Linked DNA regions of Vallitalea guaymasensis. Each later gene encodes a partner of the first gene's protein in a complex. Links are inferred from orthologs where the notes say so. Each region holds a gene or a part of one and is shown in the gene's direction. Other genes may lie near its edges. The genes, in order: smc and HYG85_RS23855.

Region 1 (4,471 bases):
GAGTTGACTAAATTTCGGGCAAGTATTGTATGCGAACCAACATTAGCAAACTTTTCTAACGAAATAAAATTAGGGGAATTCATTAGACTTGGTAAGGGTGAAGAAAATTCAGGTGGTAGATTCAGGGCTTCAGTACTATCAGATGCTGTAGAAGCTTTGATTGGATCTATATATCTAGATGGTGGTTTAGAGGCTTCAAGACAATTTATTTTGAATACATTATTAAAGGATGTAGAAAAAAGAAAATTATTTATTGATAGTAAAACACACTTACAAGAGATAATACAAAAGACAAGTGAAGAACCAATAGAATACATAATTGTCAAGGAAAAAGGACCTGATCACAACAAATTATTTATGGTAGAGGTTAGACATGAAGGGAAAGTAATAGGTTATGGAAGAGGTAGAAGTAAAAAATCTGCTGAACAAGATGGAGCGTATGATGCAATTAAGAATATCTAGTTATATTCAATTGACAGTGTACAATTGACAACTATCAAAAATAATAGATTTGAATTAATAATTGTCCATTGTTCATTGCCAATCATTTTTACAGCATAGTTTTAAACATAATAGATTAGAAAAATTTATCTTATTGAATAAATCTTTGGTACAAAAAGCATTAATGATTTTGTACAAGGTAAGGAGATAATATGTACTTAAAAAATATTGAATTACAAGGGTTCAAATCCTTTGCTAATAAGATTAATTTTGAATTTAATGAAGGGATAACTGGGATTGTTGGACCTAACGGTAGTGGTAAAAGCAATATTGCAGATGCAGTACGATGGGTTCTAGGGGCTCAGAGTGCTAAACAGCTTAGAGGTTCTAAGATGGAAGATGTCATTTTTGCTGGTACCGAGAACAGACGTCCTGTTGGTTATTCTCAAGTAGATATTACCATAGATAACCATGATAAAAGAATGGCTATTGATTATCTTGAGGTGACTATTTCAAGGCGTGTCTATCGTTCAGGAGAAAGTGAGTTCTACATAAATAAAACTCCTTGCAGACTGAAAGATATTCATGAATTATTCTTGGATACAGGAGTAGGTAAAGAAGGTTATTCAATAATAGGACAAGGTCAAATAGATAAAATATTAAGTACTAAACCGGAAGATAGAAGAGACCTATTTGATGAAGCGGCTGGTATTGTCAAGTTCAAAAGAAGAAAATCAGAAGCTTATAAGAAATTGGAGCAGGAAAAACAGAATCTTCTTAGGATAAATGACATAATCAAGGAATTAGAAGGACAGAAAGGTAATCTGGAAGGACAAGCAGAAGTAGCTAAAAAATACCTGTCATTAAAAGAAGAATTGAAAAAATATGAGGTAAACATTTTTATTACAGAATATGAAAAACTTGATAAGAATGTAGAAGATATCAGCAAAAAAGAAAAAGATACCAATGAAGAAATTGTTTCAGTCAATAATAAGTATGAAGAAATCAAATTAAAATATAATGAATTGAATAATGATTTGCAGGATATAGGTACTAAGATTGATAATAAAAAAGACGAAATATCCACAAATAATCTTGAAAAGGAAAGAATAGAAAATAATATTAAAATCAATAATGAACGAATTAGTTCTATTAAGGTAACTAATGAACGAATAGAACAAAATATTAGTGAAATAAATTCTAAACATGACCTTAACCTTACTAGTGTTAAAGTTATTGAAGAAGAAATTGTAAGTTTAAAATCAAGTATAGAACTATTAACATCACAACTAAAAGAAAAAGAAGAACAACTAGCATTAATTTCTGAAGAAATAAGTACTGGTGAAACAACTATAGAAGAAATTAAAACAAACATAATTGAAAGACTCAATGAAATAACAGTAGTTAAGAGTAAGATACAAAGATATAGTACTATGCTTGAAAATATTGAAAACAGAAGAAATTTCTTGATTGATAAAATTAACAAAGTACAGAATGAATCTATTATACTAAACAATAAAAAAGAACAAATAGAAGAAAAAATCACTTTTGTTGAAGAAGATCTGCAACAAACAAAGAGCGAGACTATCAGTACCACTGATAAGATAAAAGAAATTAATGAGTCAAAGCATGATATTGAAGAAAAATTAAACATCTATAATCAACAGATAAATCAATATAAATCTAAATACAATGCGTTGAATGACATAACTGAACATTACGAAGGTTATAATTATAGCATAAGAAAAGTTATGGAATTGAAAACAAAGAATAATATTGATTCAGTATTAGGTGTTGTTGCAGATATAATAAAAGTAGACAAGAAATATGAAATTGCCATAGAGACAGCTCTTGGTGGCGGAGTGCAGAATATTATTACCAAGGAAGAAGAAACTGCAAAAAAGATGATCAACTACCTGAAAACCAATAAATTCGGTAGAGCCACTTTTTTACCGTTAACCAGTATTAGAACGAATAATAATTATAATCCAATCAGTAATGAAAAGGGTTTTATTGGATATGGAAATGATTTAGTCATATATGATGATATGTATGATAACATCATCAAATATCTCCTTGGCAGAGTTGTTATAGTTGATAATATTGATAATGCTGTAACACTAGCAAGAAAATACAATTATAAGTTGAAGATAGTTACTCTATCTGGTGAAGTATTAAATCCAGGAGGTTCCTTAACTGGAGGTAGCTATAAGAATAAAGCAAATAATTTTCTTTCTAGGAAAAGGGAATTGAATGAATACAAGAACAAGATACAACAAATTACAGAAGAAATCAAAATAGCTTCAAATAAGAGGACTAAGATAGTTGAAGAAAGAAATAGCCTATCTGACAAGTCCAAGGAATTAATGTCAAAAGAACATAATCTTAATATTAAAATGAATTCATTACAAATCAATATGAATCAAATTATTAAAGATATAAACCAGAAGCAACAAGAGATAAATGACAGTAAAGTAGAATTAAATGAATTAGATAATCAAAATACTGAGTTAATGGCTACTACAGAAAAATACAACGAAGAACTTAGTGGAACTGAAAGTGAAAATACAGATGCAGAGGATAAAGTGTTGAGCCTTACTGAAGCAATACAAAAAAAGAAGGCAACTAGAAATACTTTAAATGAAGAAATTACTAATCTGAAAATAACAATGACATCAACTAAACAAAAATTGAATAGTTCCAATCAGAATATAGAAAGATTAGATAATGAGCTGCAAGATATTAATAAGCAAAAAGAAAAGCTAAATGAAGAACTACAAAATAATAAAAACGATATAGGATTGAAGATCAGTTTAATAAACAAATACCAAAAGGATGTTAAAGAGGTTCTTGATTGTATTGGGGCTAAGCATGCTGAATTAGAAATATTGAATAAGAATAAAGAAGAGATTTCATTGAAACAGAATGCTATATTTGAAGAGAGAGAAAGTCTAAGTGAAAAGTCTAATCTCTTAGAAAAAGAAATCATGAGACTTCAGAATGTTAAAATGAAATATGAACTCCAAAAAGAAAATATTACGAATTATATGTGGGATGAATATGAATTAACTTTCAATATGGTAGCTGAATATAAAGATGATCTAGGTACTGTCTCTCAGCTTAAGAATAAGGTTAAGGAACTGAAGGAAACAATAAAAGCATTAGGTGATGTTAACGTTAATGCTATTGAAGAATACAAAGAAGTTATTACTAGATATGATTTTCTATCAGAACAAAAAGAAGATTTGATAGTCGCTAAAGAAAAATTAATAGGAATTATTAATGAACTTGATAAAGAAATGATTAAACAATTTAAAATTAAGTTTAAAGAAATAAAACTCCAATTTGACTTGGTTTTCAAAGAGTTATTTGGAGGGGGCAAAGGTTTGCTCTATTTAGTGGACGAAGAAAATGTATTGGAATCAGGAATTAACATTGTTGCACAACCACCAGGAAAGAAATTACAGAGTATGATGCTGTTATCTGGTGGAGAGCGAGCTTTTACTGCAATAGCTTTACTGTTTGCAATACAAAGATTAAAACCTTCTCCATTCTGTGTTCTTGATGAGATAGAGGCAGCCCTTGATGATGCTAATGTGGAAAGATTCGCTAAGTACTTGCAAAAGCTGTCAGGTAATACTCAATTCATTATTATCACACATAGAAGAGGGACCATGGAAGCCGCAGATGCCTTATATGGTATTACCATGCAGGAAAAAGGTATATCCACAAGAGTTTCAGTAAAATTAATTGAAAATGAATTAACAGGATAAATAGACATACGTATGTGAAACTAGAGTTTGACATATGGATAGGAGGAAATATACAATGGGCTTATTTAGCTGGAAGAAAAACAAAACAAAAGAAGAACAAAAAGAAAATACTTCAGAGAATGAACAAGAATTGGTTGATGCCAAAGAATCAGAAATAGAAGGAACAGAAATAGAAGAAGATGTAATAAAAGAAGATAATAATATTAATGTACAAGAAAATAATAGTAATGAAAATGATGATATAACAAGTGAAGAAG
Region 2 (3,143 bases), 5.5 Mb from region 1 along the record:
GCTTGGAATGAAGTGTTAGTTGATAACAATTGGATAGTTGTAGACACTACCATTGATGCAGCATATAAATCAGAAGGTGTAAAAGTTTCTTATGAAAAAGACCCTTCAGATTATAGTGCTAAAAAGGTATTTTAATAATGAATAATATTTGCTCCCTCTCAAAGTAATTTTGTAATTTTATACTCAGAGTTTAAATAAGTATTTTCATATGTCTCCATACATCTGGTAAATTTCTTTTTCCATATCATTTTTATAACGTATCATAAGTTCTATATCTCCTAATAATAATCTAGGATAAATCAAAGATTTTTCAAGTATTGCTTGAAATTATAACCAATTATTAGTACAATATCTTATAGAATGAAAAATGAGGTGTAAGACATGGAAGCAATAAAATTATTAATAGAAATAGCAATTAGTTTTGTCTGTGCAGTAATTGTAGTATGTGTTCATGAATATCCTAGAATTATTTGTTACAAGTATTTAGTTCATCCATTATATAAGAAGGAAACTAAAGTTTCATTTAATCCGCTAAAATATATGGATCCATTTGGAATAATCTCTTTTATGTTCTTAGGTGCTGGATGGCAGAAACCATTTAGTTTTAATACTGGTAGATTAAGAGATAAGAAAAAAGGTCTTATATCCATAACATTAATTGGTATATTATCTAATTTGCTGTTAATGGCAGTTTTAATACCTATTTTTGTTTCAACATTTCAGCAGAATTATTATGTGACTAAGTTTTTATTTATATTGATTCTTTTTAACTTAGCTATAGTTGTTGTGAATTTATTACCTGTACCACCATTTGATATGGTTAAAATAATTCAAGCTCTTAATCCACGTGCATACTTCAAATTTGTTCAATACGAGAAAGTTATTCAAGCTTTATTCATTTTATTCTTGGCTTCTGGATTTATTAGTACTCTAGTAAATATTATTATCAATAGTATTTTTAGTACTATGATAGTTAACGGGGTATAAGAAATAAAGAAAGGGTTTTTTAATTGAGTATTCCTGTAAAATTAGAAGTATTTGAAGGACCATTAGATTTATTGCTACATTTAATAGACAAAAACAAATTGAATATATATGATATACCTATTGTTATGATAACGGATCAGTTTTTGGAATATATCAAGAAGTTAGAAGAAAAAAATATGGAAATCATGAGTGAATTTATTGAAATGGCGGCTACATTAATAAATATTAAATCTAAAATGCTGTTGCCAATAGAAGATGAAGAGGAAGAGGAAACAGACCCTAGAGAAGAACTGATGAATAAACTCGTTGAGTACAAGAAGTTTAAATATATTAGAGATAAATTGAAAGTAAGGCAAATTGATGCTAAAAAAGTTATTTTCAAAGAACCTACAATACCAACAGAAGTTCTTAACTATGAAGAAAAAGTAGATACCAGTAAGTTACTATCAGATATAGACTTTTCTATGATTTATAATGTATTCCAATCTGTTATGAAAAAGCAATATAACAAAATAGATACTATAAGAAGTGATTTTGGTGAGATTGTTAGAGAAGAATATACTGTAAATGATAAAATAGATTATATAATTAATTTATCAAAACAGTACGAAACCATAAGTTTCAGAGATGTTCTTGAAACTCAATTATCCAAAGTAGAAATAATTGTTACATTTCTTGCAGTTTTGGAATTAATGAAGATGGGTAAAATATCAATCGTACAACGGGACCTATTTGATGATATCATTATAAAGTATACAGATTTAAATAATGATAATATAATATAATTAATCCTGAATGCCTAAATAACATAGAATATTTAGGATTTAGGATATATTTATGTAGATTGATTATATATATACTTAGAAATATAAGTTTGAACAGAGGGGAATAAAGATGCAACTATGTAAAATTGAAGCTATTATTGAATCTATATTATTTACTATGGGAGAAGCTGTTGAACTTGATAAGATAGCTGACGTTATAGAACAGGATAAAAACACAACTAAAAAGATAATGAATAATCTTATAGATAAATATGATAGTCCTGATAGGGGTATAACAATTATTGAAATTGATAATGCGTATCAGATGTGTACCAAAACAGAATATTACGATTATATAAGAAAAGTTAATAATAAAGCAAAGAATTATGTATTGACAGATGTATTGCTTGAAACTTTGTCAATAATTGCATATAAGCAACCTATCACTAAAGCAGAAGTTGAAAAAATAAGAGGTGTAAGTTCTGTGCATTGTATAAACAAACTCATAGACTATAATCTAGTCTGTGAAAAAGGTAGGATGGATGCACCAGGTAGACCTATAATATTTGGTACGACACAGGACTTCTTAAGAAATTTTGGATTTCAGTCCTTGAAGGAATTACCACTGATAGAAGAAGAAAAACTGTCAACTATACAAATTGAAGCACAAGAAGAAGTACAAAAAGAATTTAAAACAGAAGAGGAATAAAAATTTGGAATAAATTAATCATTTTTCTTATAAATTATTATAAGGAATTCTATAAGAAAGATGATTAAAATGAAGAAAATAACTAGTACAATAATATACATATTCATTATTGCAATAATGTTATCCGGTAATATTGCTTCGGCAGAAGATTGCAAAGATGAACCAAAAAAATTATATGCATACTCTGCTTTGTTGATGGATAAGAATACAGGAAGAGTATTATGGGAGAAAAAAGGCTTTGATGAAAGAGCTATGGCAAGTACAACTAAGATTATGACTTGTATTTTAGCTCTTGAGTCATGTGAACTTGATGAAATAGTAAAGGTAAGCAAAGAAGCATCAAAAGCCCCTAAGGTAAAATTGTATATTAGACCAGATGAAGAATATTATCTGGGAGATTTGTTACATGCGTTAATGTTGGTTTCATCTAATGATGTAGCAATTGCAATAGCCGAGCATGTAGCAGGTTCTACAGAAGAATTCTGTAAATTGATGACTAAGAAAGCGAAGCAGATTGGTGCTATAAATACATGTTATAAAACACCTAATGGTCTTGATGCGGATGGGCACTATACTACGGCATATGATTTAGCCCTTATAACAAGATATGCTCTTAATAATGAGACTTTTATGAAGCTTATCAATACACCATCTATAAGCTTTTGTGAAATAAAAGAGGGTAG

What was found.
Region 2: the proteins of smc (region 1) and HYG85_RS23855 are in contact, whole or in part, in a crystal structure (PDB 3ZGX), measured with the Bacillus subtilis proteins. The link is inferred for Vallitalea guaymasensis from one-to-one orthologs.

The regions. Positions count from the first base shown.
Region 1 is NZ_CP058561.1:20,845-25,315, reverse strand. The notes cover bases 285-4,414. They hold smc (chromosome segregation protein SMC), read left to right. Parts: upstream 285-653; coding sequence 654-4,214; downstream 4,215-4,414. Other genes in these bases: rnc (ribonuclease III), read left to right, coding at 285-462. In the rest of the region: more of rnc, read left to right, coding at 1-284. UniProt on the Bacillus subtilis protein: Required for chromosome condensation and partitioning.
Region 2 is NZ_CP058561.1:5,523,530-5,526,672, reverse strand. What follows is about bases 90-2,891. They hold HYG85_RS23855 (segregation and condensation protein A), read left to right. Parts: upstream 90-1,010; coding sequence 1,011-1,772; downstream 1,773-2,891. Other genes in these bases: HYG85_RS23845 (D-alanyl-D-alanine carboxypeptidase family protein), read left to right, coding at 2,530-2,891; scpB (SMC-Scp complex subunit ScpB), read left to right, coding at 1,882-2,460; HYG85_RS23860 (site-2 protease family protein), read left to right, coding at 382-987; HYG85_RS23865 (transglutaminase-like domain-containing protein), read left to right, coding at 90-135. In the rest of the region: more of HYG85_RS23865, read left to right, coding at 1-89; more of HYG85_RS23845, read left to right, coding at 2,892-3,143. UniProt on the Bacillus subtilis protein: Participates in chromosomal partition during cell division. May act via the formation of a condensin-like complex containing Smc and ScpB that pull DNA away from mid-cell into both cell halves.